DNA from 4 places in the Paenibacillus sonchi genome. Region 4 is predicted to be linked to each of the others. Evidence: riboswitches for the same ligand, from Rfam matches in the RefSeq annotation. Region 4 holds a riboswitch; each other region holds the start of a gene.
The links. Region 4 has a riboswitch for cyclic di-AMP ahead of JI735_RS09150 (C40 family peptidase). Riboswitches for the same ligand answer to the same signal wherever they lie in the genome.
Positions count from the first base shown of each region.

Region 1: another riboswitch for cyclic di-AMP. It lies ahead of JI735_RS03695 (C40 family peptidase); the one in region 4 lies ahead of JI735_RS09150 (C40 family peptidase).
Region 2: another riboswitch for cyclic di-AMP. It lies ahead of JI735_RS11740 (hypothetical protein); the one in region 4 lies ahead of JI735_RS09150 (C40 family peptidase).
Region 3: another riboswitch for cyclic di-AMP. It lies ahead of JI735_RS25675 (APC family permease); the one in region 4 lies ahead of JI735_RS09150 (C40 family peptidase).

Region 1 covers NZ_CP068595.1:813,587-819,058, forward strand. The annotation lists partial or broken gene JI735_RS03685 (iron ABC transporter permease) at 1-330, opposite strand, end outside; gene JI735_RS03690 (ABC transporter substrate-binding protein) at 339-1,376, opposite strand; gene JI735_RS03695 (C40 family peptidase) at 1,598-2,068, opposite strand; cyclic di-AMP (ydaO/yuaA leader) riboswitch at 2,073-2,205, opposite strand; gene JI735_RS36810 (sugar O-acetyltransferase) at 2,645-3,241, opposite strand; gene JI735_RS03705 (DUF1349 domain-containing protein) at 3,273-3,878, opposite strand; gene JI735_RS03710 (TrmH family RNA methyltransferase) at 4,120-4,917, opposite strand; gene JI735_RS03715 (potassium channel family protein) at 4,947-5,472, opposite strand, start outside.
Region 2 covers NZ_CP068595.1:2,556,830-2,562,301, forward strand. The annotation lists gene JI735_RS11730 (O-antigen ligase family protein) at 1-376, shown strand, start outside; gene JI735_RS11735 (hypothetical protein) at 403-855, opposite strand; gene JI735_RS11740 (hypothetical protein) at 884-1,396, opposite strand; cyclic di-AMP (ydaO/yuaA leader) riboswitch at 1,511-1,680, opposite strand; gene JI735_RS11745 (glutaredoxin family protein) at 1,964-2,203, opposite strand; gene ytxJ (bacillithiol system redox-active protein YtxJ) at 2,200-2,526, opposite strand; gene JI735_RS11755 (SDR family NAD(P)-dependent oxidoreductase) at 2,752-3,474, shown strand; gene JI735_RS11760 (ThuA domain-containing protein) at 3,508-4,143, shown strand; gene JI735_RS11765 (MerR family transcriptional regulator) at 4,381-4,743, shown strand; gene JI735_RS11770 (thioredoxin family protein) at 4,781-5,116, shown strand; gene JI735_RS11775 (CHAD domain-containing protein) at 5,334-5,472, opposite strand, start outside.
Region 3 covers NZ_CP068595.1:5,755,334-5,760,805, forward strand. The annotation lists gene JI735_RS25675 (APC family permease) at 36-1,853, opposite strand; cyclic di-AMP (ydaO/yuaA leader) riboswitch at 1,980-2,138, opposite strand; gene JI735_RS25680 (disulfide oxidoreductase) at 2,327-2,764, opposite strand; gene JI735_RS25685 (DsbA family protein) at 2,764-3,264, opposite strand; gene JI735_RS36335 (hypothetical protein) at 3,310-3,555, shown strand; gene JI735_RS25690 (ATP-binding protein) at 3,576-5,472, opposite strand, start outside.
Region 4 covers NZ_CP068595.1:1,971,219-1,976,690, forward strand. The annotation lists gene motB (flagellar motor protein MotB) at 1-49, opposite strand, end outside; gene motA (flagellar motor stator protein MotA) at 33-833, opposite strand; gene JI735_RS09130 (hypothetical protein) at 1,035-1,328, shown strand; gene JI735_RS09135 (4a-hydroxytetrahydrobiopterin dehydratase) at 1,560-1,847, shown strand; gene JI735_RS09140 (c-type cytochrome) at 1,978-2,334, opposite strand; gene JI735_RS09145 (GNAT family N-acetyltransferase) at 2,430-2,915, opposite strand; gene JI735_RS09150 (C40 family peptidase) at 3,177-3,668, opposite strand; cyclic di-AMP (ydaO/yuaA leader) riboswitch at 3,674-3,816, opposite strand; gene JI735_RS09155 (C40 family peptidase) at 4,202-4,630, opposite strand; cyclic di-AMP (ydaO/yuaA leader) riboswitch at 4,688-4,825, opposite strand; gene JI735_RS09160 (hypothetical protein) at 5,042-5,472, opposite strand, start outside.

The sequences.
Region 1 (5,472 bases), 1.2 Mb from region 4:
GTAAGCTCCGGCATTGATCCCCAGTGTATCTGAGGAAGCGAGCGGGTTTTTCGTTATCGTCTGCAATACAGCGCCGGCCGCAGCAAGTGCAGCTCCGGCCAAAATGCCAATCACTGTCCGCGGCATCCGGATATCCCAGAGCAGATTATGCTCCATCACATCCTGACGGTGTAATAGTCCGTTCCATACCGCAGCAGCCGGAATGTTGGCCTCCCCGAAGCAGAGGCTTAGCAGGGATACAACGAAAAGGGCGGCCAGGCCGCCCCCAAATATTCCTATCAGCCGCCAGGTCATCCCGGGTGAGGTTTCTTTGCCCGTGTTGATGTTCATATAGGTGCTCATTTCGTTAAGGTATTTACAACTTCATCAACGAGGACTTTGGAGGAAACCGGACCGCCAAATACCCACGTTGTGCTGGCCAATCCGAAGGTACGTTTTTCTTTTACAAAAGTAAGGCCATTCCAGACGGAATTGTCCTTCAGTTCATTTGAGAAAATATCATCATCCTTTTGGACGATATAGAGCAGATTCGTGTCCTTAACTGCAGGCAAGGCTTCAACGGTGGAGGTGGTGAATCCGTACATCTCGAATTTCTCCGGCTTCCAGTCGTTCTTCAGGCCAATCCGGTCCAGCGTTTGTACGGCCAGCGAGTTATCCGTAAAAAGACGCATGGTCGCTGCATTCTGATAGCTGTATGCCTGTGTCAGCACATAATTCAGGCCTTCCTTGCCTGCTGCAGCCAGCTTCGTCTTCGCATCCGCATAATGTGCATCCAGATCAGCAAGAACCTTGTCCCCCTCAGCTGTTTTGCCGACAGCAGCAGCAATGGTTTTGAAGATATTTTCCATCTCCGCATACTGGTCGCCTTGCCCCTCAGGCGGATACAGGCCCAAAATCAGTGTTGGCGCAATCGCCTTCAATTGATCATAAATCGCTTCATGGTTGTCAGTGTTGGCAATAATCAGATCCGGCTTCAAGGAAGCTATCGTCTCCAGATTCGGCTCGGAGCGGGTTCCCACATCCGTCACGCCTGCATCAAGTGGTGCTTCAGACGTTACATACAGCTTATAGTTTTCGTTGTCTGCATTACCTACCGGCTGCACACCAAGCGCAATAACATCTTCTGTAAAAGTCCACTCCAGAACTACGACCTTTTTCGCGGGCTTGTCCAGCTTTACCTCGCCTTTAGCGTCTTTTAATACAATAGGGCCAGCTGCGGTTGCACTGCCCTCGTTCGTAGCGGCTGCATTTGGAGCGGCTGCATTGTTAGTTGCGCCTCCGTCCGCTGCTGAATGATTTGCGTTGTTAGATCCACAGCCTGCTGCAACCAATACGACGATAATAAGCATCATTAAGCTCAATAACCTTTTGTTCACTCCGGATATCCCCCTATATGTATAACATTTAATTACGTATCGTGATAATCGTTATCATTTCAGTGATAATGATTATCATTCATTAGTTATATTATATGGGATTCCGCTGAAAGTCAAAGTTAAAATTAAAATTAAATAGCCCCGCCTTATATTCAATCTTCTGAATACAAGGCGGGGCAATAATAATAGACACTGTTTAAAGTTTTCTGTCCCAGAGGACTTTATTCACCGGCCATCTGACGATAGCTGGTATCGCTTACTACACGGCGGGCTGTAACATAACGGTCACGGTAATAGGAATCCGAGAGCTTGCTTATTCTTACGCCTTTGCTGCTTGAGGAATGTGCAAACTGGCCATCCCCGATATAAATGCCTGCATGGGAAACCCCGTTACCGAAAGTATTAAAAAAGACCAAATCCCCCAGCCGCAAGTCATCCTTGGACACCTCAGTGCCAGCCTTGGCTTGAGATCCTGTTGTACGCGGCAGATCACCTGCATTGAACTTCTCCATAATATATAAAATGAAGCCTGAACAATCAAAACCGGCTGCCGTCGTTCCTCCCCATACATAAGGAGTTCCCAATACCCCATTCACTTCATTCTCAAGACTGATTTCACTTGCGTATGTATTCGCTGGAATAGCTGTGAATAATAGCGCAGACCCTATCAACGACATAATGAACTTTTTCAGAACCCTTTGCTCCCTTCAATGCCTACGGAGTTAGCTGAGGGTTCGGTTAAAGGTTCCCTATATTCCTTTGCTTTCAAGAATAATTCACCCAAAAGTGGTTCCCCCGTTTTCAAAATGAAATTCGGCAACAATTCATTAATTTTTTGTAACTATTTCTATAGTATTTTATCTAGTATCACTCTGTCAATCCTATTTCCTGTTTTATCGTTTTCATTGTAAAATAATACAAAAATATACCCAGTTTATAGTATAACCTCCGCCAACAGGGAGCAAGTAACCCGTTAAATGAACATGATTTATACTAATTTTATCTCTCCCTCTGTAAGTCTATATTATATTAATAGTATAAAGGTTACATAAATGTTACTCTCCGCTTCCTTGCCGCCAAGCCGCAATATCCGCTCCAGCGACTCGCCCCGCTCTTGCCTGGCCGGTCCGGATGGTGGAAAAAGGCCGAACGAAACGAAGCACCGCAACCCGTTAGCCCGGATTGCGGTGCTTCATTTTTGAAGAGGACACGTTAAAATCACCGGCATGGCACAATTTCAACTTTATTTTCCTAGTGAGATGTTAGACTTATTCGCTTGGTCTTCTCCAGGGATTGTCAGAATATTTGATAGGTCTAATAACTTTGCAAGGAACTCCTGCAGCAATAGTATTTGGCGGAATGTCTTTTGTAACTACACTCCCTGCTCCAATAATACTATTCTCGCCAATGGTCACGCCTTGTGTAATCTTAACATCACCGCCAAGCCATACATTGTCCTGTAAGATTATGGGGGCAGAATAGACCCCTTTATCCGCTCTTTCAAAAGGATCTTCCGCATGATTTGCTGCATATAGTCCCGCTCTAGGACCTATGAACACATTGTTGCCAATTTTCACTTCGTTGCAATCAAGAATGATCATGTCATGGTTAATATATACCTCATTCCCAATCGAAATATTAAAACCGAACTCACACCGGAAATCGGATTCAATATATACATTTTCCCCGACTTCTGCAAACAAGCCTTTTAGAATGGACATATCGTATTCATCATTTGTATTTACTTTGTAATTGTACTTCCTGCAAGTAGATATTGCCTGTGTTCGAAGTGCAGAAATATCTTTTCCGACATCATCATACATTTTCCCGGAATTTATCATTTGTTTGATTTCTGAAATATTCATATGGCCTCCTGATCAAAATAAATTAGCAAACTTATTCACCATCTCTTATGTTCTTTACGGTTTTATTCTCCAGTGAAAAATTAGAGTAGATTCTATCGCCACCTTTTCCAGTCGGAGCTTGCGGGAGAAACCCTACCTTAACGGCCTCTTCGACAGGTAAATTAAAGAATCTTGCCATATAAAACTGAGTACCTGTTAATGAATAATGAAAAGCAAAGGACTGGCCTACCCGTGTAATCTGAAGCCAAACGGAATTACTGTCGATATTATTTCCATTCGCATCGTCTGATAATGAATTTGTTACTACGCTCACAATGGCATGGGTATTGAAATCGGTAAGTTCGAAACACAGTTTTGCCCAAACATTGATGTCTTTCATTACCATGACTGAAGCAGAATCATAAATATCTTTAAAATCATGCTGTACCTTTACGCGCATAACAAAATCACCAGAAACCTCCGTGAAAAAAAACGGAGCGTTTGCGAGAGTGCTCGGGGTGGCCCCTTCTTCTGATACAGCTCCATTGTTGCAGAAAAAATCGCTATGCTCAGGCGCATACAATATCATTGCTTCATTCTCAAACCGGATGCTGCTTGGATTAAGCCAATTAAAGTTTTCAAAATCGGTCTGGCCCATTGGATTTCCCTCCTGTTTTTCCTAAATATGTACACACTATGATGATATCATCAAAGATCATTTAGTGAAGGTAAAAAGTTATCAAATTATTGCAGAATATTCTCATACTGGTGTTTTTCAAGGCGTTAATTTTAAAAAAGCCCTGATACATCAAGGGGTTCTTGATCATCAGGACTGACTATGTTGTGCTAAAACTATGTTCCAAACGGTGACAAGATGAGTTACAACTCACAAAATGGGTTCATTTCCGCTGAATGCCCCGCTGCCGCATCCCCTCAAACAGCAGGATGGTAGCCGCCATAGCGGCGTTGAGCGATTCGGCCCGGCCGGCCATCGGGATGATAATGCTCTTGTCGACGAGGGCCGCCGCCTGCGGAGAGATGCCCTGGCCTTCACTGCCGATCAGCAGCCACTGGCTGCCGTGAAAATCATGGGTGTAGCAGGATTCCACCCCCGTCAGCGAAGTGCTAACCACAAGGGCACCGCGTTCCCGGGCCTGCGGCAGAATGTCGCTTAGTTCCCCCTCAACTACCGGGAGATGGAACATAGAGCCCATCGTGGAACGGAGGGTCTTGGGGTTGTACAGATCGGCGCAGCCTTTGCCGAGGATTACGCCGTCTGCGCCTGCGGCATCCGCGCTGCGGATGATCGTCCCCACGTTGCCGGGGTCCTGGACCCCGTCCAGCACCATAACCCAGCTATCCCGCTTTACGAGGATAGTTTCCAGTCCCTGCTGCCCCTTGCGCACAATGGCAAATACCGGCTGCGGCGTACCCGTGCTGCTGCATTTGGCAATGACCGCCGCCGAAACGCCGATCACCTCCATGCCCTGCACGGACTGAAGCAGCGGCTTCAGCTCCGCAGGCATGCCTTTATCCAGATCATAGGCCAGGCATTCCACATCGGCTTCGGCCAGCAAAGCCTCCTGCACAAGGTGGATCCCTTCGATGATATACTTGCCTGCTTTGTCGCGGTGCTTTTTCTCCTGCAGTCCGGCCCATTCTTTTACCCGTGTATTTTGGGGTGACCTAATTTCCATAAAGTCCTACCTTTCTGTTCCTGCCCTGCCTATTGATACGCCATTTCCAGCTTGGTCAAATTGTCCTTCCGGCCAACGATAACCAGTACATCCCCTTCGGCCAGCCGGTCCTCGGCTCTTGGAGAGATATTCATTTCCTCGCCCCGGCGGATCGCCATGACATTGCAGCCATATTTGGCACGGATATTCAGCTCCTGCAGATTTTTGCCCAGCATCGTTCCGGAGACCTTCATATCCAGAATGCTGTAATCCGGCGACAGCTCGATATAATCAAGAATATTGGGCGAAGCCAGATGATGCGCCACCCGCATGCCCATATCCCGTTCAGGATAGATCACTTTGTCTGCGCCAATTTTGCTGAGCACCTTGCCGTGCAGCTCGCTTTTGGCCTTGACCAGAATCGCCGGTACGCCCAGGTCCTTCAGAATCAGTGTCGTTAGAATGCTGGCTTGAATATCTTCCCCAATCGCCACCACAACCACATCAAAGTTGCGGATACCCAGTGCGCGCAGCGCCTCTTCATCGGTGGAGTCTGCGGATACGGCATGGGTTACA
Region 2 (5,472 bases), 590 kb from region 4:
GGGCGTTGACAGTACAGTCGTCGATCAGGTCGCAGCCAATGCAAAGGCGAACTTTAATACGGGAATTGAGGCTTATAACCAGGTTATGAGAGAAGCAAACAATCAGGCCACTGCCTTTTCTTCTGCCGCAATCTTAGCACTTGGTAAAATGCAGTTCCTCACTGGAAATGTCCAGGGTGCAGTTACCACATTGAAAGGCGGACTCAGCGAAGATTATTCGGATGCGGTTAACCGGGAGATGGCACGCTGGTATTTAGCCGGGTTAAAAAAACTGAACAGCTCTGAGGATCAGGATGTGTATAATAAGCTAATTGCCGCCGATGCCCAAGAGGCGGGTATGATCGAGCAAATTGCCGGAATGAAGCCATTATCATAAGGTGCAGTCCGTCATAGCCGGCCAGTTTATCCAGCGGATAAACTGGCTGTTGGCATTGCGGCTTCATGTGCAGCCAGCTGCTCGCGCATCTGCCGGATCTGCGCCTTGAGCTCAGGCAGGTTCTTCTCGAGGATCAGACCGATGTCCGCCAGAGACAGGCGCAGGCCATACCGGAGCGCATGTACAAGCTGGTCCTCCCAGGACAGGCAGGCCGAAATACGGGGCTTGCAGCCTTGGGCAATCAGGGAGCAATGACGGATGCATTCACGGTAGCACTGAAGGGAGAAGCTCTGCGCGTCACAGCCTGTACGCAGATACGGCTCATAAAGCTCCGTGAAGCTCTTCACAGCAGCTTCCTCTGCTTCGGCCCCCTGCCCCAGCAGCAGCCTGCTGAGCGTATAGATATTCCCGCTGTACTTCTCGATATACTCTGCAAATCCGGCTGTTGAAGCCGACGTGCGCGATAAGGGGTCGGGCATGTTCTCACGGTCCTTTCTGAATAAAAAACTATAGAATAGAATAATAAGCGATAGATTTGTTAATCAGCTCCGCCGGGTCCGGCTCTGGCCAGGTCCGCTGGAGCTGCAGTGTCCGTGAAGGTCTATAGTACATTCTTCCCGCACTTGAGCTACCTCCGGCAGCCAACACGGAGTGAAAATAAGAGTCTGTCTGACCCTGCATATCAATGAATTTCCCTTGTTGAAGCTTTGCTTTTAGATGCAGTAGTGCACTCAGTACCAGATCCCGCTGAGTCCGCCTCCACTGGGGGCCTAAGCGGTATACAATTCGGATCGCCTCCTCAAGGCGGCAGCGGCGGATGCTGCGCAGGAAGCCGCTCCATTGGATCAGATCAACCCGCTTATCTTCCCATAGCAGTCCCTGTGACCAGCTATGCCCTCCCTGGCAGGTCAGCTTCAGGAGGCCGTAGCGGCAATTTCCGGCCTGCTCCGGCCCGGGGCTTGCGGGCCAAGGTGTATCGAATACCCATATTTCTATACGCAACAGCCGTCGTGATTCCATTCCCGTTTTCCTCCTAATCATTGATCTCCACACAAAAAGCCGCAGCAGAGGAGGACCTCTGCTGCGGCTTTGGGTACAGGTTCAAATAAACCTGGCGCATAAGCGTGGCGGATCAAGTTCTCTCTCTATACGCTTACGGGGTTAGCTGTCGGATTCGGACGGTGAGAGTCGCCCTGCCTAGTGAGACTGCATTGGTGCGGTCCCCTTCGGATTCACCCCAAGTAGGCTTATCGCCTGGTGGTTCCCCCGTTTCCCGCATGGCGGGAATTCAGCGTTGATTGGTTTTCATGAATAAGTTCAAAACGAATCATACTCTTTCATGCAGTTCTTTGTAAAAAGGAAAAAGGAAGATGCGGCGTAAATTAACGTTGAAATCCCGGGATTCGCAGGAAATAAACGGATAAAACCATATATGTTGCTGTTTATCGGCCTATTATCTCATTCGTACGCCGGTTTTTATTTTTTTTGAAAAAAGGGGATTCAAGAATGATTTAGTCCTGAATCCCCTTTTTAACCTATGAATCCGGAAACTGCATCAGCTCTGCTGATCCAAAGAAATCCGGCGCATTAACGGGCTGCTGCAATAAGCTCCTTAAGCTCAGGCAGATTGAAGCCTTTGACGGCATGCGCCCCTGCTACTGTAACTGGAACACCCATGAAACCGAGCTTTTCCACTTCTTCCTGGTAGACCGTGCTGGTCATAACATCTCTTACTTCAAAAGGAACACCCTGCTCCTTCATCAGCTGCTTCACTTGGTTGCAGTCACTGCAGTTCGCGGTTGAATAGATAATTACAGGCTGGCTCATGAGTTCACAGCTTCCTTAATGGCATCCCGGGTGATCTTCCAATGGGAGGTGTTCCAGCGGACCTCGCCGTCTTCGAGCAGGAAAATTTGCGGAGACTCATGTTTGATGCCGAAGTCCTCGGCAATCTGGTTGGAGACTGGACGGTCTTCTATCACATGGACCACGGCAGCAGGGGTGCCGGAGCTTTGGACATAGGCCCGGAATTCTTCATTGGCCTTGGCGCTGATCGGGCAGGTGGTGCTGTGCTTGAACAGCAGTTTTTTACCAGGCTGTGCAAGGTATTGATGCAATTCGTCGACACTGTGAATTTGTGCTATGGACATCGGAATCCCTCCTGATATTTTTAGTTTGCTAACAATTCGGTTGTTAACAATGATATTTCTGATTGTAACATAGTTAAAAATTAAGTCAAAAGGGAGAATCATGCCGTGCTGCCAATCCGAACAGTCCTGTGCAGGACGTTGAAAAAAGACAAGTGCCATGCTAATGTGAATGGGATAACAGCGGTAACAGGTTACTGATTCTTAAGATGAAGGAGTGTCCAATTCATGAAAAGGGTCGCTTGTGTTACTGGCGCTGACCGGGGACTTGGATTTTTCCTTGTGCGCTGGCTTCTGGAGAATAAATATAAGGTGTTCGCCGGGCAGTACTTTGAGGAATCTCAAGCACTGGAAGCGCTTCAAGCGCAATATCAGGACCATTTGGATCTGGTTCCGCTGGATATCGGCAGCAGCGAAAGCGTAAAGCGCGCAGCGCGCAGCATTGCCGGATGCACGGGTCATCTGGATCTGATTATCAACAATGCCGGAGTGATTGACCAGGCGGATGATGCCACCATACTGGTGGATATGGATGACACAGCGATGGCGCACATTTATAATATCAATACGCTCGGTTCCCTGCGGGTCAGCAATGCTTTGATCGGCCTTTTGCTGCAGGGAAAACAGAAATTAATCGTGAATATATCCTCTGAAGCCGGCAGTATCAGCCGTAACCAGCGGATTAACATGTACGGTTATTGTATGTCCAAGGCAGCGCTTAATATGCAGTCCTCCCTGATGCATAATCATCTGCGGGTGATGGGCGGGCAGGTCATGGTCTTCCATCCAGGCTGGCTGCAGTCCTATATGAGCGGCGAGAAAGATGAGGCAGCGCCTATACCGCCTGAAGAATCTGCGGGCAAAATTATGAGTATTGTTGAGGATCACAAGGCGCATATGGGGAAGGAGCCGGTTTTTCTGGATTTTCAAGGGGACCCTTGGCCCTGGTAGTACAACTTTTCCGGTAGAAAGGTGTGAATGGAAATGGGAGAGTTAAAAGTACTTGCGCTTGGAAGCTATACGGAGGTGAAGTATCATCCGTTTGCCGGTGTGGACCGCGTTTTTGAGGAACTGTTGGGCGGAGAATTGCAGGTGACATCCACCGAAGATTACTCTTTGCTGAGTAAAGACAGCTTATCGGAATACAAGCTTGTGATAGCGTATACAGAATTTTCGGATCACAAAATACCTCCTGAACAAAGCGGCGGTTTGCTCTCTTACGTGGCAAGCGGCGGCGGACTGCTGGTGGTGCATAATGGAATCTCGCTGCAGCGCAATCAGGAGCTGGGTGTGATGCTGGGAGCCTACTTCACCCACCATCCGGCGTACACCTCTCTTCAAATGACGGTCCCCGCAACCGGGCATCCGATTATGGAGGGAATCACTGATTTTGTGATGGAGGACGAGCCGTATTATTTTGACATGCAGCCGCATTTTGAAACGACAATACTGGCAGAGTATCCGCACGGGGGTGCTATGCGGCCCGCAGCCTGGTGTCATGAATTCGGCCAAGGGCGCGTTGTCTATTTGATGCCAGGCCATCATCTTGCTTCCTTTTCGGTCGAACCCTTCCGGAAGATGATTAAGCGAGGCGGTCTATGGGCAGCAGGATTGCTGTAGCTTTTGCCATGGCGACGAAGTGTATAAGATAAGCGGTATGATGGTGAGTCCTGCTGAAGCCTTGGGGAGAGGTTGGGGTTTTGGGTTTTGCTCCCGCTGCCGGGAAGCAAGGGGCTTGCGGGACTACAACGGATGAGCATCGCACTAAAGCTGAATAAAAACTCTTGACCCTGACACTGGTGTCAGGGTTTATACTGTGATCAGACCATTTCTCATGAACCCCGGGGAGAACATGCCATGAAAATAGGTGAGCTTGCAGAACGGACGGGTGTCAGCATCCGGTCACTGCGATATTATGAGCGTCAGGGTCTGATTACCCCGCTCCGTAAGGCCAATGGATACCGCGAGTATTCAGCGCTGGCCGTGGAGACGGTGGAGACGATCAAGCTGTATTTGAATCTGGGTTTGTCGACGGAGGAAATCGCCGGTTTTTTAAATTGTGTGCTGATGAAAAAAGAGGCCTTCTGTGCGGATGTGATGCCGCTGTACCGCAGCAAGCTGGAGGACATTGAATGCCAGCTGCTGCAGCTGAACCAGATCAAGTCAAATCTGGAGGAGAGGATTGCCTCCATTCAGCAGGAGCAGAGGGAAACAGAATGACCTGAACGATACAGAATGGGACGAGGAGGAATTAATGATGGCTGTTATAATTACGGAACATGCCGATACGCTGCGGCTGCGGTTGCACGAAGGAGGGACTGTACTGGTAGATTACGGCGCCCCTTGGTGCCCGCCTTGCCAGACGCTTCTGCCGATCCTGGAGGAGCTGGATGAGGAGTATGGCAGCAATGTCACGATTCTTAAAGTGAATTGTGATGTTCTGCCGGAGCTGGCTGCAGAAGCAGGAGTCATGGGCCTGCCTACCGTGATCGTATATAACGGGGGACAGCCTATGGAAAAGCTGGTAGGCCTGCGGCCGAAATCAGCCTATCAGGGTGTGCTGGACCGCTTTGCCGCCGCGAACAGCCGGTAATAGCAACCGCGCGGCGGAGGTGCAACAACGGCAAAAGTGCCGTTGATTTCAGGAGAATTGGGCTGCGGGGCCAAGTGCGAGACAGTGCCGTTGTTTTGGAGGATAAAATCATCCTTTTTAAATGACAAAAAGGGAGGAAGCCGCATGTGCTGGCTTCCCCCTTATTTTGCATAAAAATATGGGCTGAACTAAAAAATGAATTAGGAGATGAAATATCTCAAGTGCCGGGGAATTGAACGACCTCATTGTGGTGCAACGCTTCAAGAACTTCAGCACTGAGGCTGTCTGTGAATTCAGTCCAAACCTTGCGGCCGGCCCCCAGCTCCTCACGTCCGATGGATTGGAGAATTTCCAGC
Region 3 (5,472 bases), 3.7 Mb from region 4:
ATCCGGAAACAGCCTTCATGTTGGCAGCCATCTGTCTATTTATGCAAATGATAAGGTACGGTTGCAACGACGATGTCTTTTTGATTCATTAAATATGAACGGATGAACAAGCTGGTCTGATTGTGCAGGACGGCCTGCCACCAATGCTTAGTGATAAACTGCGGAATGAGTACAGTAATATGATCGGTTGAAGCAGTCTTCCACTCTACTGTATCTATGAATTTAACCAGCGGACGGAGAATGCTGCGGTAACGGGAACGGAGGACAATCAGGCGCACGCCCGGATTCCATTCCTCCCATTTCTGCTCCATTTTGTTGATCTCTTCTTCATCAAAGCCTACATACACAGCCACCACATTATCCGTTAAGGACTTGGCATAGCTGATCGAATGCAGCACCGCGCGTGTTACACCAGCGACAGGTACGACCACTGTACTTCCCTTGATGCAGGGTTTATCCGTTGCCGGACATATCCGCAGCTGATCCGCAGTATTCAGGTAATGGTGATGAATCCTGTGGAACACGAACATTACAACCGGCAGGAAGATAAAGGCCATCCAGACGCTGGAGAATTTGGTGATAATGAAGATTAAGGTAATGGTCAGAGTCGTAAGCATCCCCACCGTGTTCACCGCAAATTTATTTTGCCACGCTTTAGGTTTGGTTTTGTACCAATGCACCATCATCCCTAGCTGGGACAGCGTAAACGGAATGAAAACGCCCACCGCATATAACGGAATCAGGCTTTCCGTATTTCCGTGAAAAGCCGTGACCAGCAGAGCGGATAATACGCCCAAAAAGATAATGCCGTTCGAGAAGCCCAAGCGGTCCCCACGGACCATAAATGCATGGGGCAGATACTTGTCTTTGGCAAACATAAACGCCAGCAGCGGGAACGCCGAGTAAGCTGTATTGGCAGCCAGGAACAAAATAACCGCTGTGATTCCTTGTATGAAAAAGTACAAACCGCCGCGCCCAAACGTAGATTCGGCGATTTGTGATACGACTGTAGCTTTTTCATCCGGCGTAATTCCATACCAGTAAGCCAGCAGCGTGATTCCGGTAAACATAATCCCCAGGATAAGCCCCATCATCATCAGGGTTTTGGCCGCATTTTTTTCCGCAGGTGCCTTGAAGTTCGGAATGGCATTCGATACAGCCTCTACCCCGGTCAGAGCCGAACAGCCGGAGCTGAAGGCCTTAAGCAGCAAAAACAAACTGACATTCGACACCGCAGCCCCGATTTCAGGGACATTGGCATGTGCTCCGCCGGTTGCATATTTGAATACCCCCGCAATGATCAATACGAAGATCGATGCCACGAACAGATACACGGGAATAGCAATGAATGAGGCAGATTCTGTTACCCCGCGCAGATTGATTATCGTCAAGAGCAAAATCACGGTAACAGCGATAAGTACGCTATGATTATGGAGACTTGGAAAAGCGGATGTGATCGCATCTGTACCCGCCGATGCACTAACCGCAACGGTCAAAATATAATCCACCAGCAAAGATCCCCCGGCGAGGAGTCCGGTTGGAACACCCAGATTGCTTTTGGCTACGATATACGCGCCACCGCCCTGCGGATAAGCAAAGATGGTCTGACGGTAGGATAAAATCAGTATAGCCAGCAGGCCCAATACGGCTAATGCGATTGGCAATGAGTACCAGATAGCTGTGAAGCCTGCGGCCACCAGCACAATCAGGATTTGTTCCGTTCCGTAGGCTACAGACGAGAGCGCATCAGAAGACAGGACAGCCAGTGCTTTCACCTTGGATAACTTTTCATGATCGAGTTCGTTCGACTTCATCGGACGCCCGATCAATAGTCGTTTTACCTTGCTTACCATTGTAGTAACAGTTCCTCTCTTGTTTAGGTTGAAACGGTAGTACCGTGCGCTGTTTTCATAGGTGGATTTTCATAAATGCAGGCACAAAAATAAGCATACGGAAATGATCCGCATGCTTACGCATCGTCACTATCCCACCATTGCTTACGAGGTTAGCTGGCGGATTCGGGCTGTGGTAGCCCTACGGTTACAGCCCTTGCGGACCGTCCCGATTCACCCCGTTGGCGCTTAGGCCAATGTTGGTTCCCCCGTTTTTCCATCCGGAAAATTCAGCGCATATTCAACTTCTCACAAGGTCTAATGATAGTCTACAATGGCCCTTCCGTAAAGCGGTGAAAAAAATGAAAAAAGAATGAAAAATGATCCATTTTACGCAAAACCACGATGAGGGATATATGGATCTTTCATTCTCTGCGATTATCCTCTCAACGCTTGTTTTTTCAAGGTTTTGAACCCTAATTGTGTCAAAAATTTCAGGAATGGTTAGAGATGTCCTCTTTGCGTCCGGTCCAGAGCAAAATTGCGATTAGCGCAAAGGCAATCAAGGCCAGTAAAGGGATCGTAATAAACCCGAAATAATTCAGATAATCCTTGTTGCAGGGTACGCCAATCGTGCAGGGAAGCACCTTGCTGAGTGCCGGTATCTTCTGCTCCGCATAATGATAGATTGAGATGCAGCCGCCAATGAGACTTAGGGGCAGCACATAGGGAATGATCTTTTTGTCATTCCGGTAGGTGGCAATGCCCAGCAGAATAAGCTGCGGGTACATAAAGATCCGCTGGAACCAGCATAACTTGCAGGGCTCGTACTTCAATACCTCACTCAGGTACAAACTTCCCGCTACTGCGATAACAGACACAAACCAGGCCAAATAGAGACAGTGGCGTCTGCAGAAAGCAGCGATCTTCATCATTCGGCACTCACAGCTTCGGAAGCGGATTTAATCTGAGCGTCAATAGCTTCCATGTCGAAAGGCTTATCTACTTTGTGTCCATTAATGAAAACAGTAGGCGTAGAGGTTACACCGGTATCTTTGGCGATGCTGATATCATTTTGCAGCTCACTTTCATAAGTTCGTTCCTGGATATCTTTGCGTAAAAGATCCAGATCAACAGGCAGCTTCTCCTTCTCCGCGAGGCTCACCAGGAAGTCCTCTGTGGCCCACTCTGCATTCTCATCCCCCTGATTGGCGTAAAGCGCATCGTAGTATGTCCAGAAAGCGTCATTGTTCTGATGGTAGACTGATAGTGCCGCCAGCGAAGCCGTTTCGGAATCCGGGCCGATAAAAGCCATATTTACGAAGTAGAAGGCTGCTTTATCCTGATTCACATACTCCTGCACAATCTGCGGCTTGATGACACCTGTAAACTGGGCGCAGGCCGGGCATTTGAAATCACCGAACTCGACAATTTTGACCGGTGCATCCTCTTTCCAAGTCTTCGGAACCCGCTGTAATTGAAATCAACCGCCTTGCCTGAACCTGCCGTTGAAGAGGAATCCTTCGATGCCAGCATGAAGAGTCCGGCAAAAATAATCACTACGATTGCGACCGTACTAATAATTAGAATTCTCGTTTTCTGTTTCTGCTGCTCCAGCTCAGCTCTGCGTTTCTCGGCTTTACTTAACCCAGAAACCGTGCCATTGTTTGTTTTAGATTTGCCCAAAAGAGAGTTCCTTTCTGTCCTGGAAGGACTGTTGTGAGGATATCATATTCTTTAAAATTATATAATTAAAACTCTCCGCTTGGCAAACCTCCGTTCAACCCACTTCCGACTTTTCCCGCTTCTCCCGGACTCCCTGTTCATTGGAATACGCTTCCCGCGGGAAGGTATCCATAAGCTGCAGCGGGATCTTAAAAAGAAGTCCGTCCCGCCTTCCCTGGCCTTTTCCGTCCAGATGCTGCCATCCATTAGCTCAACAAGCTTTTTGCAGATCGCCAGCCCCAAACCAGTCCCTTGGTACTTCCGGTTATGGGAGGCATCCACCTGTGAGAAGGGCTGGAACAACAGCTCCAGCTTGTCCGGCGCAATCCCGATTCCTGTGTCACTGACTCTGAACAGCAGTCCCAGGGAAGTCCCCTCTTTGCTGTAGGGCTCAATTGTAACTGTTATGCCCCCCTCGTGGGTAAACTTGACTGCATTGCCAATCAGATTTACCAGGATCTGGCGGATTCGCGCACTGTCCCCGATTAATTGTTCAGGAATGGACGGGGCGATCTCAAGGTTCAATGCAAGCCCTTTGTGGCCGGCCGCAACCGCAAACAGGTTTATGCATTCCCGCAGCAGTGCAGGAAGCTTGAACGGCGCTTTTACCAGCAGCATGTTCTCGGCTTCAAGACGGGAAATGTCGAGCACATCGTTCATCACACTCAGCAATGCAAGACTGCTCGTATTCTGCAGCTTTAATAATTCCTGATGGTCCGGTGCCGTGATTTCCTCAGCGAGCAGTTGGTTAATGCCAATAATGCCGTTAAGCGGGGTCCGGATTTCATGACTCATCGTCGCTAAGAATTCACTTTTCATCCGCGCAGCGCTTTCAGCCGCATTTTTGGCGATCAGCAGCTCCTGCTGTTGTTCCGCCAGTGCCGTGATGTCTTCAGCGATAATGTACACATAATTTTCTTTGTCATTCACCAGCGGAAAAACGGTTGTACTGCAAATCAGCCTGGCTCCGCTTTTGGTTTTGACGATTATTTCCAGCTTTCCGGACTGTCCCCGCGCAGCGCGTTTAACGGCTGCTTTGAGGGCCTGTTCATCCCCGGTGCTGAATAATATACTTTTATAGTCACTCAGTTCCTCTTGTCCGTAACCTGTGGTTTGCCGGAGTGATGGATTGGCGCTGATCACTTTTTTGCGCACAGGGTCGATACACACTACCATATCGGGGCTGAACTCGAATAAAGCGGTGTAGCGCTGCTCATTAAATTGTGCCGTGAACAGCACCTGCTTCCGGTCCTTGTACATAAGCCCCAGCACAACGGCCACTACCAGCAGGAACGTGCAGGCTAGAATCATTCCCAGCATTGAATCATTCAGGAGCGGAGTCCTGCCCACATAGATATAAGGTCCCGTATCTACATATGAGGCTCCGGCCATAGCTATATAATTTGTTCCCGACAGCACAGCAGTCAGTACAAGGATAAGCAATAATTTTTTGGCGGAAAACATATTATAACGCTTCGCTGTCCAATTAGGGTGATAGGAGGCTGTAATCGCAGGGACCGCTAATGAGAGTACCAAGGACCCCAGAATCGAACCCGTACTTTGCTCAAAAGCCGCCGTATACCGCACGCTCATCATCCCGCTGCAATGCATGATCAGAAGGCCGCAGCTGAACAGCAGCCCGCCAAACCCAAGGGCCGCCTTGCTGCTCCGCGTGCGTGTGTTATTGAACAGCATCAGCAGCACATAGGAAGCCGCAATGGGTACAAACAGTGAGAGTAACAACATCGGGATATAATAGGACGCCGTGCTCTCATGCTTCATCGCGATCATGCTGATATAATGCATACTCCACATCCCTATTCCCAGAGCACCGGAGCTGAACAAGACAAAAAACACACTTCTTTTATAACGTACCATTCTTTCCGCGAGATCCACGGCTATGAAGCTGGATAAA
Region 4 (5,472 bases):
ATTCGTCGGCATGCTCTTCGTGCTCCTCATGTCTAGTCTTTTTGCTCACTGGAAGCCCCCTCCTTGTCACCCAGCTTTGCACGTTCCAACGGAGTGAGGAAGACGGACAGCTTCTGGTTGATGGCGATTGTGGACACCCCGGATTGAATAGACAACAGTCCTTCCACCATCATCAGCCTAACCTCAATTTCCCGTTTGGACAGCCGCTTCAGCTTATTCGAAATGGGATGCCAGAGCACGTAACCTGTAAAGATACCGACCAGTGTAGCGATGAAGGCTGCACCGATGGCATGAGCCAGTTTTTCCATGGCACTCATATCCGACAGTGCGGCAATCAGCCCGATAACGGCCCCGAGTACCCCCAGTGTTGGAGCGTACATGCCGGCTTGGGAGAAAATAAGCGCTCCGGCTTTATGTCTATCTTCAGTAGCGTGGATATCTTCCATTAATACATCCCGGACAAATTCCTGATCGTTGCCGTCGATAATCATCCGCATGCCGTTTCGGAGAAAGTTGTCCTCGATTTCATCGACCTTGGATTCCAGGGCAAGCAGACCTTCGCGGCGGGTGATGGAAGCCCACTCCATGAACATGGTAATGAGTTCCGATTTGCTGACCATTTTTTGCTTTACAAAGATTAACTTAAACAGCTTAGGGAGTTTTTTGACTTCCGAGAACGGGAAAGCCATGAATATGGATGCGGCTGTACCCAGGAGGATAATTACATAAGCGGCCGGAGCATTTAAGGCATGCAGTGGAGCACCCTTAAGATACATCCCCCATACTATTGTAACCAGACCAAAAATCAAACCGATTATTGTTGAAATTTCCATTTATGCACCTCGTCCATGAGAATTAAGAAGTGGTCCGACTGTACCGCGTGTATCATCCATGAACAGCGGTGGGGCATCTGCCTGACCAATCACGTATATTCTTATTTATCGACAGCATTCCCTTTTTTGTGAAGTCATTTTTTCGGCTATAATGAGTAGGGTAGGATATTATTCATCTGTGGAGAAAACGGAGTGATTGATGTGGGTGTGAAGCACGGCAGGGATTACAGTGAAATTCTGGGTGAGCTGACGGAAGCGGTAGGAAGAATTTCCGACGGGTATGTATTTTTTGAAATGGAGCCTGATGAGTGGCAGGAACTGCCTCAGGAGTCGAAGCTGGAAGTCTGGGAAGCACTTGCTGAGGATCTGTTCTACGCCCTGGGGAATGAGCCGGTGATCGAAGTGGGCAGCGGTGTTGTGATCTATGACAAGGAGACACACCGGATCAATATTCTGCTTGGCGAAGAGGATCTGGCTTCAGTCCTTCTGGTCTAGGGGACAGGCAGGTGCCGGAGGGCGGTTTGCCCGCAGCCTGCGCCGCGTGGTAAAATTGATGAAGCCGGGTACTATTTGCTGGGATTTGTGAATACATTAAACCAAAAAAACCTCATCCTGGCGCATCCCTTGGACTTCTATAAGCTGAGGGATGTTTTGTTTCAGGCAACAACGCCACTGGTAATAGAGCTGCAAGGCTTTTGCTGTTAATTTAGTAAGGGAGGAAGAACATTGCAATTTACGGAAGAGGAGCTGCGGGAGCAGGTGAGCAAGCTGGAAGGATGGAAGCTGGAGCAGAATACTCTGGTGCGCAAATACATGTTCAATGAATACATGAAGGGGATTGCTTTTGTGGATGAGGTGGCCGCCATATCGGAAGCATTCGAGCATCATCCGCATATTACAGTCGATTATAAAACGGTCTTTCTCCGCTTGTCTGCGGCAGAAGAAGAGGGGCTTACCACGCTGGATATCCGGCAGGCCCATGAATTTAACGAGGCCTTTGAGAAGAACCGTTAACCCAAGCCCGATCGAACCGGTCCGAATGAGAGTTCATCATAACCCTTATATAAAAAATGCCCTGCCATAGGATCAGCATCATCCTTGCAAGGGCATTTTGTGCTTATTCTTCTGTGAAGTGTAAGTGAAGCTACTTCTTCTCTGCAAGCCACATGGCTACATTTGCGATCTCCTCCGGGGCCAGCTTATCCTTGAAGGAAGGCATTTGTCCGCGGCCCTTAGTCACAATGGTGAAGATCTCCCCGGCATCATGCTTGCCGCCTTCCTGCTGCAGGCTGGGTCCTACACCACCCTGGAGCTGATCCCCATGGCAGGTAATGCAATTAGCCTTCACAATGGCCTCAGCACCCGCCGCATCCAGCTGTACTTCCGGCATAGTTGGCTTGTTCTCCTCAGCGACTTCGGCTTTGCCCGGCAAAGTAAACATTAAGACTACCGCAAAGGCACAGGCGGCAAAAAATAAACCGCTCATGATCCATTTCTGCATCTGCATCCGTCCCCTCCATGTAAGCTGCTGTCTACATTATACAAGAAGGTAAAGCGTTATCATAGGGTTTGTAACAAATAATTGGCTGATTTGTGCTATTTATCATAGACCATACAATAAAAAGGCTTATTGCCCGTGGGAGTCCGGCGTTCATAGGTATCTGTAATGGTAAATCCGCTTTTTTGATAAGCGCGTATAGCCCGTTGGTTCCACGTCAGCACCTCCAGATCAATTTCGCGGTCCGGATAACGTTTCAGAGCCTCCTTGACCACAGCATTCATGAACAGATGCCCCATGCCATGTCCGCACAGATCAGGCCGCATCCCGACTCCAAGCCGGACTACGCCTTCCATTGGGAAGAGCTGCGCGAAGCCGCAGAGCGTGCCCTGACCGTTCACCACCGAGACATATTGCTCACTTCGAAGCCGGGGATCACCGAACTCAACGCCCAAAGCCTGCATCTGCTCCCAGGACATCCAGCCGTAAATGTTATACGGAGGCTTATAGACCCATTGGCATATTTCGGCAGCGTGGGCAACATCCATAGGAACACTGTAAAAGGTTGCGGGGGAACTAATCATCAGGTATCGGCCTCCCATCCAAAGTGAAGCGTTATATCTTTAATTATATACATAACCATCCTTTTGGAGCGAATAAACTTTAAGCGGAAGTGAAGCCCCTGACAATTGCGGAATATTATTTTGGAAAATAGCGAAAATTAGGGGTTTTTGTGTTTGGCAGATCATGAGCAGGGTAAATATTTTTTGTAGACAAAAAAAAGCCCCCTCCAGAATTTCGGCAAAAATCCTGGAGAAGAGCCTTTTTGGAATTACAAGTGCTGTTTACTGCACATCGTCGTTGTCTTGGGAGTCGGAAGCTACATTCTGATAAGCATCTGTGCTCATAATTCGTTTGGCGCCAACGTAGCGGTTGACGTAGTAGCTGTCATTCAACGAGCTGACGGTTACACCGCGTTTAGAGGATGCATGTGCGAATTTGCCTTCACCGACATAAATGCCGACATGGGATACGCCGTTGCCGCTTGTATTGAAGAATACGAGATCGCCCGGTCTGATGTTGTCACGCGATATAGCAGTTCCCATTTGGTATTGGGACCCGGACTGGTGAGGAAGGTTGATTCCGATTTTATCAAAAACATACATCGTAAACCCGGAGCAATCAAATCCGTTAGTCGATATTCCGCCGGATACGTATCTTGTTCCGATGGCTTTGTCGATAACCTGATCCATTTTGGAGTCTGCGAAAGCGCTTCCTGCTCCGATAGTAAGGATAATGGAAAAGCTCAGTAAGGCTGATGCCAGCTTCTTCTTCAAAAGTAAATACCCCTTCCAATTGCCTACGAGGTTAGCTTAAGGGTTCGGTTGAAGGTCCCCTATGACCCCTCTGTGAATAGGAGGTCAATTCACCCAAAATCGGTTCCCCCGTTTCCCTAATGATTAAGGAACTCGGCTCGACTGTTGATTAGGATTAGCTTGCGGATCAATACATGACAAAAAGTTTGTAAATTAACTTTGAATAATTACAAAAATGTTACTATCAACTCACTGCAGTAATTGTAACAAAGACAGAAGCTCTTGGCAATCATTTAAAGCATAATAATGCATATTTTTTCCGTTTGACGGGACAAAAATCTATTCTTGAGGGCCCATTTTACGCGCTGCGTAAGCTGTATGGGAGATTTTTTTGGAATATTTAGCAAAAAGGTGTTTCAAAGATCTCCGGAACGTGTAAAAGGGAGAATAAGGAAAAGGAAAAACCCGGAAATGATTACGGCAATAATCAGTCCGGGTTCGTATAAGTTATATTTAGTTGTTAGAGGCAGTAATATTGAAGGGAATAACGTTTATCAATCGTAGGCAACAGCCTGGTACGCTGTAGTGCTCATCACTCGTTTGGCGCCAACGTAGCGGTTGGCCCAGTAGGCTTGGCTCAGTGAAGTTATCGTAACGCCGCGTGAACTGGAGGATTGTGCGAATTTGCCATTCCCGACATAAATGCCGACATGGGAAACTCCCGATCCAAAGGTGTTAAAGAAAACGAGGTCGCCTGAACGCAAGTTATTGCGGGACACAGGGGTGCCGACGCTGAATTGAGCTTTGGAAGTGCGTGGCAGGGTTAGTCCGACATTTTTGAATACGTACCTCGTGAATCCGGAGCAGTCGAAACCGCTGGTGCTGGTGCCCCCGAATTTATAGGTCGTTCCGATTGTTTTGGCGATAACTGTGTCCATTTTGGAGTCGGCGAAAGCGCTGCCAGCTCCTAATGTGAATACCATCACTAATCCAAGTGCTGCTGCGGTGCATTTCTTCTTGAAGTTCTGACTTTTCAAATGATGTACTCCTTCCAAGGCCTGCGAGGTTAGCTTAAGGATTCGGTAGAAGGTCCCCTATGACCCCTCTAAAGCGAGATCAATTCACCCAAGATATGGTTCCCCCGCTTCCCGGTGCAGGGAATTTGGCGTTTTGTGCACCAGAAGAGCGTGTGTAACAAGCTTTAATGCTCAAGTTAAATGTGGTTTACAAGCTGTAACTTAAAGATTACAAATTTGTTACTAGTAGTACAGGCATCATTGTACCAGAGGATTTACAGTTTTGCAAATACTCTTTATCACTTTGTAACTCAAAAAAAGAGTCCCGCTCCCGGTAAGGAGTAGCGACTCTTTTATTATGCCGGTTAAGCGGCTCTATTATTGCGGAAATATTTTACTGCGCCAGAGATGATACTGGGCGGCGATTCCCCACATTTTGAACAGTGTAGTGGGCAGCGGAGAGAACTGGCGGAGCAGAAAGGCCGGCAATCCGGGACTAAGCAGCGCGGTTGCTCCGCAAACAAGCATCATCACCAGCCCGCATGCTCCCAGCACAAGGGAGAGTCCTGCAGATGGAACAATGACCTTCAGGCACACCAGCAGGGATTGGAGTATTCCTGTACCGGCCGTATACCCGAACTGCATGTAGAGCAACAGCTTCCGAATAAAGAAAAGATACACAAGCCATGCCAGGACGTAAGGAACCAGCTTCAGCAGCTGTCTGTAATCCAGAATGCCGCTTAGCAGCAGGTTGTACATTTTGGGAAAAAGCCAGTACAAGGGCAGGGCCGCCAGCACCCATTCTATAA